Regions from separate parts of the Aquitalea sp. USM4 genome, predicted to be linked through region 1. Evidence: predicted binding sites of a transcription regulator. Region 1 holds the regulator's gene; the other holds the start of a gene.
What was found. The regulator sigma-54, encoded in region 1, starts transcription at its own class of promoters, with help from an activator protein. The targets are predictions, from matches to a motif close to CTGGCACGCTTCATGCTT.
Positions count from the first base shown of each region.

Region 1 (5,859 bases):
TTACCGGAACCGGACAGGCCGCTAATCAATATCAGGCGCATTTTCCTGATCTCTGAGGAAGTTGGTATGGCGTTCGATGAACTCACGGGTACTGTCGATACCACGCAGTTGCAGGATGTAGTTGCGCACAGCCGCTTCAACCAGCACCGCAAGGTTGCGACCCGCCGCCACCGGCAGCACTACCTTGCGCACCGTCACGCCAATGATGTCCTGGGTTTCCGACTGGATATTCAGCCGGTCCAGGGCTTGCATCGCCTGATCGTTGGCCTTGACCAGGTGAATAATCAGTTTTAGCACCTTTTTCGGACGCACGGCGGTTTCGCCAAAAATGGTACGGATATTCAGGATGCCCAGGCCGCGCACTTCCAGAAAGTCGCGCAGCAGCGGCGGGCAACGGCCTTCCAGGGTTTCCGGGCCGATGCGGTACAGTTCCACCGCATCATCGGCCACCATGCCGTGACCACGGGAAATCAGTTCCAGCGCCAGTTCGCTCTTGCCCATGGCCGAATCGCCCATGATCAGCACGCCGATTTCCAGCACATCCAGAAACACGCCATGCAACACGGTGGAAACCGCCAGTGCGCGCGCCAGATAGATGCGCAGCACATCCATCAGGTAGGGGCTTTCCAGCGGCGTGCTCATCAGCGGCACATTGTGGGTGTGGCAGTAGTCGCGCAGCAGTTTGGGCACTGGCTGGCCATTGGCCACCATCACCACCGACATGGTTTTGTGGAACAGTTGGTCCAGCGCGGTCTTGGCGGCGGATTGTTCCAGCCGGTTGAGGTAGTCCACCTCGGCCAGACCGAGCACTTGCACCCGGTTGGGGTGAATGAAATTCAGGTGGCCGACCAGGGCCAGGGTGGGGCGTTGTTCATCGTTGCCGATGGGGCTGTCCGCGCCGCCGGTTCCTGCTACCCAGGTCAGGTTGAGCTTTTGCTGGTTGTCCTGATACAACCGGCGCACGGTAATGCTAGGCATGGTTGGTATTCCATCCGGTGAGCAGCTGGTACAGATCGGCACGCGAGCTTGCGCTGAGCAGTTGTTCACGCAGCTGTTTGCTGGAGAACAGCTGTGCCAGTTCCGAGAGTACCTGCAAGTGCAGGTCGGTTGCCTGTTCCGGCACCAGCAGGACAAACAGGCTTTGTACCGGCTTGCCATCCGGCGCATCGAAAGGAATCGGGTTCTTCAGGCGAATGAACACGCCCGCCGCTTCCTTGAGCCCTCTGGCACGGCCATGCGGAATGGCCACCCCTTGGCCAAGGCCGGTGGAGCCCAGTTTTTCCCGGGCAAACAAGCAGTCGAAAATTTCACTGCGGGCGATGCCGTGGGTGTTTTCGATAAGGAGGCCCACCTGCTCGAAGACGCGCTTCTTGCTGGCGACATCCAGGTCCGGGAGGATGTGATCCTGTGTCAGGATTTTGCCAATCAGGCTCATAGGAATGGTTGCACGCGGCTACAGAAACTGGCCAATTCTACGTTGCCTTCATCAAAATGAAAAAGGCTCCGAGCAAATAAAAACGGGAACCCGCCGGGTTCCCGCATCGAATACTTAATGTTTACAAGCTGGCTTCCTGTTGAACCTGTGGGCTTGTTGCACGGTGTTCGCTTTGTTTTTCCTTGTGCTTGAGTACCTGGCGATCGAGCTTGTCCATCAGCGCGTCGATGGCAGCGTACATGTCGGAGTCGGTGGCCTCTACATGGATATCCTTGCCGGAGAGATGAACATTCACTTCCGCCTTGTGCACCAGCTTGTCTACCGACAGGGTGACAGCAACGTCAATCACGTGATCGACATGACGGGTGATGCGTTCCAGCTTGGTTTCCACGAATTCGCGGATGGCCGGGGTTACTTCGAGGTGGAGACCGGTTACTTTGAGGTTCATACCCTAACTCCTTCTTGTGTTGACTGCCCGGTCGGGTCGGCCGGGCGAGCGGATATACTTCAAGGCGTGAATCACAATGCCTTGCGCAGATTGACCGGCGGTATCTGCATAGCTTCACGATACTTCGCAACGGTGCGTCTTGCAACCTGAATCCCTTGCTTTCCCAGTTCGTCGGCAATGGCGCTGTCCGAAAGTGGCTTGGCCGGGTTTTCACCGTCTATCATGCGGCGGATATGCGCCTTGATGGCCGTTGCCGAGCATTCGCCGCCGCTGTCGGTTTCCAGTGCACTGCCAAAGAAATACTTCAGCTCGAACAGACCACGAGGGCAAAGCAGGTATTTCTGCGTGGTGACGCGTGATACGGTCGATTCATGCAGGCCAAGTTCGTCTGCGATGTCCCGCAGGATAAGCGGCCGCATGGCGACTTCACCGTGTTCAAAGAACGCTTGCTGTCTTTCGACTATAGCTTCTGACACTTTCAGAATGGTGTCAAATCGTTGCTGGATGTTCTTGACCAGCCATTTGGCTTCTTGCAGCCGGCCAGTCAGTTCGCCTGCGCCAGCGCGGTTTTCCGACAGCATCTGGGCATACAGCTGGTTGACGCGCAAGCGCGGTACCGCACCGTTATTGAGTTCAGCCACCCAGTGACCACGCCGTTTGCGCACGGTGACATCCGGGATGACATAGTGCACGTCTTCGCCGCCGAAACCGGACGCCGGGTGAGGGGTCAGCCGGGCGATCAGTTGCTGTGCCTCGCGGATGGCTTCGTCATCCACGCCCAGAATGCGCTTCAGGCGGGTGTAGTCGCGGTTGCCCAGCAGCGTCAGGTGCTCGGCCACAATCTGGCGTGCCAGTGCATGGCCGGGCTCGTTGGCGGGCAAACGGGCCAGTTGCAGGCCAAGCGACTCGGCCAGGTTGCGCGCGGCAATGCCGGGAGGGTCGAATTGCTGTAACAGGCGCAGCCCGACCATCAGTTCATCGGTTTCCAGTTCCAGTTCCAGCGGCAGATTACTGGCCAGTTCTTCCAGATCGGTAGTCAGGAAACCGTTGTCGTCCAGTTCTTCGATCAACAGCTGGACAATGGCCTGATCGCGGGTGGGCAGGGTCAGTTCACCCAGCTGCGCCAGCAGGTGTTCGCGCAGGCTGACCGGGCAGGGTACGTTGAGCATGGGGTCGAATTCATCGTCCCCGTCGTTGCGGCGGCTGCCACTGCCCCAGTCGGTGAGTTCGCCATTGCTGGCGTCCTGGCTGTTGTCACCATCGCTGCTGTCCGACGCCGTGCTGGTGGATTCTTCCTGGGCAGCCGGCGTTTCTGCCGGGCTGCTGTCATGCGAGGGCGGCTCATCGCCGCGTTCCAGCATGGGGTTGTCCAGCAAGAAGCGTTCGACTTCTGCCTGCAGGTCGAGCGTGGACAGCTGCAACAGTTTGATGGACTGTTGCAGTTGCGGCGTGAGGGTGAGTTGCTGGGAGACCCGCAGCTGTAGTGACTGTTTCATGGCTTACAGGTGGAAGTGCTCGCCCAGGTAAACCTGGCGCACTTTCTCGTTGTTGACCAGTTCTTCCGGCTCGCCGGAAGCCAGTACCGAACCATCACTGATGATGTAGGCGCGATCGCAGATGCGCAGGGTTTCACGCACATTGTGGTCGGTAATCAATACGCCAATGCCACGCTGTTGCAGGAAGGTGATGATTTTCTGGATGTCGATGACGGCAATCGGGTCTACCCCGGCAAACGGTTCGTCCAGCAGGATGAAGCGTGGGCGGGTGGCCAGCACGCGGGCGATTTCCACCCGGCGGCGCTCGCCACCGGACAGTGCCAGCGCATTGCTTTCGCGCAGGTGGGCGATATTGAGGTCGTCGAGCAGGAGGCTGAGTTCCTGCTCCAGTTTGTCGCCCTTGTAACCGGCAATTTCCAGCACCGCCGTGATGTTTTCTTCCACCGTCATCTTGCGGAAAATGGAAGCTTCCTGTGGCAAATAGCCCAGTCCAAGGCGGGCGCGCTGATGAATGGGCAGGTGGGTGATACTGTTGCCATCCAGCGTGATTTCGCCTTCATCGGCACCGATCAGTCCGACGATCATGTAAAAGCTGGTGGTCTTGCCGGCACCGTTGGGGCCAAGCAGGCCGACCACTTCCCCGCTCTGGATCTGCAGGGCGACGTCCTTCACTACCGTACGTTTTTTGAAGCGCTTTTTCAGGCGCTCCACTTTCAGGATGCTGGGGCCGCTCATGGAGTGCTTCCGTCCGTTTTCTTGGCAGGGCTGTTGTCTCTGGGCTTGGGCTGGATGATGGCGGTCACGCGGCCGCCGTTGCTGCTGGCACCGCTGCTGACTTCATACATTTCGGTTTCGGTGTTGTAGGTAATGACATTGCCGATGACCAGATCACTGCCGCGCTTGACGCGGGCATTGCCGGTGAGCACGGCAACGTGGGTGACGGTGTTGTAGTCCAGCTGGTTGGCCTGGCCTTCGATCCATTCGTTCTTGCCGTCCATTTTCTGGCGGAAGTTGACCTGGCGTCCGGTGGCCTGCATGGTCTGGTTACCCTGTTTGTCCTGGGTGACCGTGGCGCGGTCGGCATTGAGCTTGAGTGTGCCCTGGATGATGACGACATTGCCTTGCCATACCGTGACGCCCTTGAGCTGGTCGAGGTTGCCCCGGTCGGCACTGATTTCGATGGGCTTGTCCCGGTCGGCCTTTTCGGCATGGGCGGTCTGGATGGCGCACAGGCCGAGGGCCAGCCAGGCCAGCCGGATGAAGCGGCGGCAGTTATTTTTCATAAGTGGCCTTTGCGTTGGACAGCAGCTGTAACTGACCAGCCTGCTGCTCGTAAATGAAGCCCACGGCACTGCCGCTGGACTTGCCATAGTAGAAGTGCGTGAGGGTGTCGGCGCGGGCAATGTGCTTGACGGTGTCAATGCGCATATTGCTGCTGACTACGCGGGTTTCCTGTTGCGTGGCGGTGGCTGGCTGGATCAGCGTGACTTTCTTGTCGAACAGTACCTGTTTGGTCTTGCTGTTGTAACGGCCGCTTTCACCAATGGCATGGTAGGCCAGTACGCCATTCTTGTAGCTTTGCAGGTCCGGCGATTCGAAATACGACTCGGTGCGGTCCGGGTATTGCCACATGCGGCTGGCAATCATCTTGTCCTGCAGCATGCCCTTGGGGTCGAAGCGGGTGGCCATCACGCCTTGCGCCACGACTTCTGGCTTGTTCGGGTCCAGCTCGTGCTTGCTGGGCTGCCAGCGTGACACGGCATCCAGCCAGACGGTCAGCAAGCCGGTGATCAGCACCAGCAGGATGGGAAACAGGCGGTGCGAACGGATCATGCCAGATACCGTGCCACGATGGCGTCAAAATTGCCTTGCGCCTGCATGATCAGCTCGGCCAGTTCACGCACTGCGCCCTGACCGCCGGGGAAACCGGTGACGTAGTGCGCATGCTGGCGTACCAGGGTGGGGGCAGCCGGCACGGCCACCGCCAGGCCGACGCGGCGCAGAACCGGCAGGTCGATCAGGTCGTCGCCGATGAAGGCGCATTGTTCCAGCGTGACATCCGCCTGTTGCAGCAACTGGTTCAGGGCTTCCTGCTTGTTGTGGATGCCACCGAAGTAAAAGTCGATGCCCAGTGCCTGCGCGCGGTGTTCCACGCAGCGGTCTGCCCGCCCGGAGATGATGGCCAGCCGTACGCCGGTGGATTGCAACAGCTTGAGGCCCAGGCCGTCCTGCACATAGAAGGACTTGCTCTCTTCACCCTGGGCATTGTAGTAAATGCGGCCATCGGTCATGACGCCGTCAACGTCCATGATCAGGAGCTTGATCTTGCGGGCTTGTTCGGTAATGGCTTGCATGGGCTTCCTTGTTGGCGGCTAGACGACGCCGGCCTTGAGCAGGTCGTGCATGTGGATGGCGCCGGCCAGCTTGCCGTCGGCATCCACTACCAGCAGGCTGGTGATGCGGCGCTGTTCCATCAGGTG
Region 1 is NZ_CP029539.1:763,101-768,959, reverse strand. Features, by position in the region: gene rapZ (RNase adapter RapZ) at 1-41, opposite strand, end outside; gene hprK (HPr(Ser) kinase/phosphatase) at 22-978, opposite strand; gene ptsN (PTS IIA-like nitrogen regulatory protein PtsN) at 971-1,435, opposite strand; gene hpf (ribosome hibernation-promoting factor, HPF/YfiA family) at 1,557-1,883, opposite strand; gene DKK66_RS03545 (RNA polymerase factor sigma-54) at 1,955-3,379, opposite strand; gene lptB (LPS export ABC transporter ATP-binding protein) at 3,383-4,114, opposite strand; gene lptA (lipopolysaccharide transport periplasmic protein LptA) at 4,111-4,662, opposite strand; gene lptC (LPS export ABC transporter periplasmic protein LptC) at 4,652-5,212, opposite strand; gene DKK66_RS03525 (HAD family hydrolase) at 5,209-5,733, opposite strand; gene DKK66_RS03520 (KpsF/GutQ family sugar-phosphate isomerase) at 5,752-5,859, opposite strand, start outside.

Region 2 (5,859 bases), 430 kb from region 1:
GAATGGCCATACCACCCAGGCAAAGCCGACTACCACGGCCAGGGTGATGGGCAGGCCCATTTCCGCCAGCAATTGCAAAATGAGGTTATGGCAATTGGTGAACAGGCCGCTATTGAAGCCGGCACTGGCAAACTGCGGCAGCGGCTGCAAACGTACGCTTTCCGCTGCATATTGCGACCAACCCACCCCCCACAACGGGTGGGTTTTGAAGGTCATCCAGGCCTTGGTCATTTCGGCAATACGGCGCGAACCCATGTCATCCCCATTAGCCGCCAGCCGCTCCACGCCGGAGGCATTGGTCACATTGGCATGGGTGAACAGCGAAATCAGGTGATTGACCAAAGGCAAAGCAAACTGCGCGGCGAAGATCACCACACAGCCCAGCAACATGGCCCACATCAGGCGGCGCGACTCCTGGCTACGCATGCGCCAGTGCCATACAAAGCCAAGCATGGTCAGTGCCAGCAGATACAACAGCGTGGTACGCGATGCAGCATAAGCCAGCATCAGGCCGAACCAGACCACCAGCAAGGCCAGCCAGCCGCGCGCCATGCGGTCCACCGCAAACAGGTATACCCCGCTCACCACCGACCACATCAGATAATGCGCGTACTGATTACGTTGACCGATATGCCCAAAGATATTGGTAGTGGGGTGCGCACTGTCATAAAACAGGCCCAGCGTGTGGGCAAGGCCGGTCAGCTGTGCGAGGCCTATCAGCGACTGCACCAAACCACCCACAATCACTGCCCGCGCCAGCCAGATGGCAAAGTCACGCGGCCCGAATGTCTGCTGCAGGCTGTAGGACAGCCCCGCCAGCAAGGCCACCACCAGCCAGGCCAGTGCGGTGGCATAGGTCATGCCGGGAAACAGGGCCTGCACCAGCTGCGGCTGCACACCCCACAGCAGTGCGAGCAACAAACACCACCAGCTGGCGCGTGGTACACGTTCAAACAAAGTTGCCGACGGTAGCAGGAATACGGCGGAAGCCAGCATCAACCACACCACATTCATCTCACCAAACCATTGCGGCAGCGGGACAAAATGAATGCGGGATGCAAAGGGCAGGATGGCAATCAGGCAAAACGCCAGCAAAGCCATGCGGCGGGAGAGCGTCGGAAAGGACATGATGAAATAGGGGAGCTGAAAGCAAAACAAGGAGGATACCGCATGTCTGACAGGAAGACACCGCCAGCCTGGGCCGACGGTGCCTGTGGACGATCAGAACAGCGCTTTGCGGGTGACAGGGGCGGCGACGGTCATGACCGCAGCAGTTCTTCCTTCCGGAGTTTGCACACCATGCTGTACGTAGGCCTTTGCCGCAATATCTGCAATCTTTCTCAGATTGTTCAGATCGGATTCTTTCATCATGGACAGCCGGTAACTGAAATTGGGTGAGAAGTCAGGATAATTGGCAATTGCCAGCTTGAGTGCATGCTCCGCTTTGTCAGCCTGATGATCCAGCCCATACAACATGGAAAGTCGCAGCAAGACTTCAGGATAAGGGCGAAACTGCGCCAAGCGATCAAAGTGCTGCAGCTTCAGCTTGAGATCTGCCTTGGAGGCAACCAGATAGTTGACCAGGACAAAATCCGCATCCGTAGCCCACAGCGGATCTTTTTCCATTTCAAACAGACTTTGCAGGCGTTGCGAATTTTCCTGTGCATTACCGGCCGGCATGTTGTATATCACCAGTGTCCGGAAATTGACCGCCCCATTCACCACATACCCGATGGCCAAGACACAAGCCACCAGTCCTGTAACTCTCAGGATGGAGGAGCGCACGGGCACATTGACACGCTCCAGCGGGGCCAACAGCAAGACAATGGCAAACATGGCAAGGAAGGGCAGATACCACAGCGGGTATTCGAACATGCTGTGGGTCATGGCAACCAAACCAATGCATAACAGCAACATGTTTTCGGCAGTTTGCTGCCCGCCACGCACATAGGACAACAGGCAAAGCAACGTGGGGATGAAAATGATCAATACACCAAGCAATCCCGTTTCGGCCAGCAACTGAAAAAACAGGTTATGGCAATGGATGAATAACCAGCTTTCTGGCGACTTGGGAAAACCACCAGTCAATTCAAGCTCTGCAGAATAAGCAGCGAACCGTCCCCAGCCAACACCTGTCCACGGATGCTGGATAAAAATCTCGATGGCCTTGGTCCATTCAATCCAGCGGCGGATACCAAAACCGGCAGCAAAGAAGCGTTCCGTGCCGCTGACGCTGTGCGTGGTGAGTCCAACCAAGGACAGCAGTCCGGCAATCTGCTTGCTGGCCAGTTGCAGAAAAATCATCATTATCACTGCAATTAACGCCGCTTTCGCCATCCTTACCGCCATGCCATTCTGACGGCGCACAAGCCAGAACACAGAGAGCGCTCCCAGAACAAAAGCATAGGCCCACACCAGCCGCGCACCAGAACAAGCTGACAGCCAAGCCATAAAGAGCACTGACAGCACAAAAAATGGCATGCGCAGTTTGCCCGCTGCATGCAGATAACTGGCAGAGACAATCCCCCAGCACAGGAACTGGGCATACTGGTTGCGCTGGCCAATATTTCCCATGATGTTTGAATCTGCGGCGTTTGGGTCATACACCACAAAACCTTGCAACAAAGGAGCAAGGCTAAATAACTGCGCCATTCCCAACGCAACCTGAAACAGGGCAAAAACCAGAATCAATGACGCAAGAATTCGAATGAAACGCTCTCGGTCCAAAGACTGCGCATGCCCGGAAAACAACACGGACCAAACCGACAGGAACAGGATAAAGACGATGCTGGCAATCGCACTATCCAGATGTCGTGAAGACAGCAAAAGATAAACAGCAAACGCCCAGATTGGCAGACAGAACCAGCTGATCGACAGATTCGTCTTACCACATGCGGGCAATATCAGTGGCAAGGAGCAAGCCAGCAGGGCGAGTGCGGCGGTATCCGACACCCAGTCGGTCAGCGGAGCAACACGGAACCAGCTCAGGAAGGGCAGCGTTACCGCCAGTGCAAGCAAGACCGCCAGGCAGTCATTCTTTTTGATCATGACAAAAAAAGGTGCTCTTTGCAGAGCACCTTCCTGTTTAACCTGCACTAAACAATTAGCGGCAGTTGGACGGCAGCCAGTTGCTCGGAACACCATTGGTAGCAGGAGCAGCACATTTCCAGGTCACCGCACCGGAACCGGCAGTCGGGGTCAGCTGCAACTGATTAGTAGTCGCATCCACAACCGGCTTGTAAGTGATGGTGATCACACCACTGGTACTCAGCTGTACATCAGACACCGAAGTACCGGAAATGGTGGTTGCCAGACCTGCGGAAGCATTGTTGTCCGGGAATGCATTGTTGGATGCGTAGTATTCGGAAACTGAAGTCTTGGCAGCGGAAGCCAGCGACAGACCTTCCGTCACACGTGCACGCTTGGTGTAATCCTGATAGGCCGGGATGGCGATGGCGGCGAGAATACCGATAATGGCCACCACGATCATCAGTTCGATCAGGGTAAAACCTTGCTGGATCTTGCTGTTCATGTTCATTCCTTTGCTTGATGGTTAACGACAACTGGAAGGTAAATACTGGGTTGATGACGTATTCGACTGGCACGACCAAGTGATGGATCCACTCGAAATGACAGGCGTCAACGTTACCGTAAGCCCACTTAACACTGTACTTGCATTAAAACTGACAACAATCTGGCTTACCGAAGAAGCTGACACGATATTGATGCTGTCGATGTACTTCGTGGCAAAAGCCGTTGCCGAGGCAATCCCTGCTGAAGCGTTACTGCCAGGCCAACTGTTATTCGTGGTGTAGCTATCCCACATCGCAGACTTGATTGCATCGGCGGAGGTCAGACCCTCGGAAATCTTGGCCCTGATGGTGTAGTTCTGATACGCCGGTATCGCAATCGCAGCCAGAATGCCGATGATGGCTACCACAATCATCAGTTCAATCAAGGTAAAACCGTTATTGCGTCGCATGCCCCTCTCCGTGGTATGCACGGGCTACATAATGCAGAAAGCGTGCCAGGTGGCTGCACACTGTGTTTTCAGGGAGGTACGCCATCACTCACCCTGCATAGTCTGTCAGCATGTGACGTTTTTTGTCAGTTCCGGCTGCCGGGACTGGCTGTGTTAGCATCCTGCCATTCCCGCATACAGGAGCCCTCATGAGCAACCAGGACTGGCTGAACCGCAGCCGCGACAGCGTCTGGCACCCTTGCACCCAGATGAAACGCCACGAAACCCTGCCCATCATCCCCATCGCCAAAGCCGAAGGGGTATGGCTGGAGGATTTCGACGGCAATCGTTACCTGGATGCCGTGAGTTCCTGGTGGGTGAACCTGTTCGGTCATGGCCATCCGCGTATCAAGCAGGCCATCAGGCAGCAACTGGATGAGGTGGAACATGTGATCCTGGCCGGTTTCACCCACAGGCCGGTGATCGAACTGTCCGAGCGCCTGTCGGCGCTGACCGGGCTTGGCCATGTGTTCTATGCCTCGGATGGTGCCAGCGCCACCGAAATTGCCCTGAAGATGAGCTTTCATTACTGGAAGAACATCGGCCAGCCGGAGAAGTGCCGTTTCATCAGCCTGGATAACAGCTACCACGGTGAAACCGCCGGTGCGCTGGCCGTCACCGATGTTCCACTGTTCTCCGCCACCTATGCGCCGCTGCTCAAGCCTGGCGTGCGGGTGCCATCGCCGGATGCAAGACTGGCACGACAAGGGCAGAGCGCTGAAGATGTCGCGATGACGGCGATTCGCTCGCTGGAAAATGTGCTGACAAAGAAGGCTGGCGAAATGGCGGCCATCATTGTGGAACCGCTGGTACAGGGTGCGGCCGGCATGGCCATGTACCACCCGGTCTACCTGACAGAACTGCGCCGCCTGTGCGATCAGTACCAGGTACACCTGATTGCCGATGAAATTGCCGTTGGCTTTGGCCGCACCGGCACGCTGTTTGCCTGCGAGCAGGCCGGTATCAAACCGGACTTTCTCTGCCTGTCCAAAGGCATTACCGGTGGCTTCCTGCCCCTGTCCTGTGTACTGAGCACCGACACCATCTATCAGGCGTTTTATCACGATGATGTCACCCGCGGCTTTTTGCACTCCCACAGCTACACCGGCAATGCCCTGGCTTGCAGCGCCGCCCTGGCGGTGCTGGACATTTTTGCCGACGAAGACATCATTGCGCGCAACCGCGAACTGGCCGCCACCTTTACCGACATTCTGGCACCGCTGGCTGAACGGGCGGATGTGCGTCACTTCCGCCATACCGGCATGATCTGGGCGTTTGATGTAGAAAGCCCGCGCGCCGACTTTGCACAAGCATTTTTCTCAGCCATGCTGAAACTGGGCTGTCTGGTCAGACCGATCGGCAAGACGGTGTACTTCATGCCGCCTTATGTCATGCAGCCCGCGGAAATGATGCAGCTGTTCCAGGCCACCAGCACCGTACTGGATGCCCTGCATCAAGAAAACACGATTTTGACCGGGCCGGTCACCGCGTTGCCGTGAGGATTACCTTGCCTAGGCGGGCTTGATTCAAATAGCATGAGCGATACAAGGAATGGCAGATCAACCATCCATATGGTTTGTCATTCCGCCAGAACTCATTCCCTTACCCGCCTAGCCACAGGATGCACGATGCAGCTTGCCTTGCCCGCTCTGGATATGGACCCGAGATTGGTAGACACCAACCCTGACAGCGTTGCCAGCTGGGTAGAACGCTTGCCCTACACCGACCTGCATGAATGCGGCCGCCAGATGCTGGATGCCTTGCGCAATCTCAGCCGTACCCCGATGGAAGTGGCCAACCGCCACAAGCTGCTGCTGCAATACCTGAAAGGGCTGGAC
Region 2 is NZ_CP029539.1:1,197,025-1,202,883, forward strand. Features, by position in the region: gene DKK66_RS05730 (PglL family O-oligosaccharyltransferase) at 1-1,128, opposite strand, end outside; gene DKK66_RS05735 (PglL family O-oligosaccharyltransferase) at 1,222-3,048, opposite strand; gene DKK66_RS05740 (pilin) at 3,104-3,532, opposite strand; gene DKK66_RS20580 (pilin) at 3,554-3,982, opposite strand; gene DKK66_RS05750 (adenosylmethionine--8-amino-7-oxononanoate transaminase) at 4,171-5,520, shown strand; gene DKK66_RS05755 (hypothetical protein) at 5,650-5,859, shown strand, end outside.
Region 2: a site for sigma-54 is predicted at 4,014-4,031, ahead of DKK66_RS20580 (pilin). Genes of this name have one in related genera too.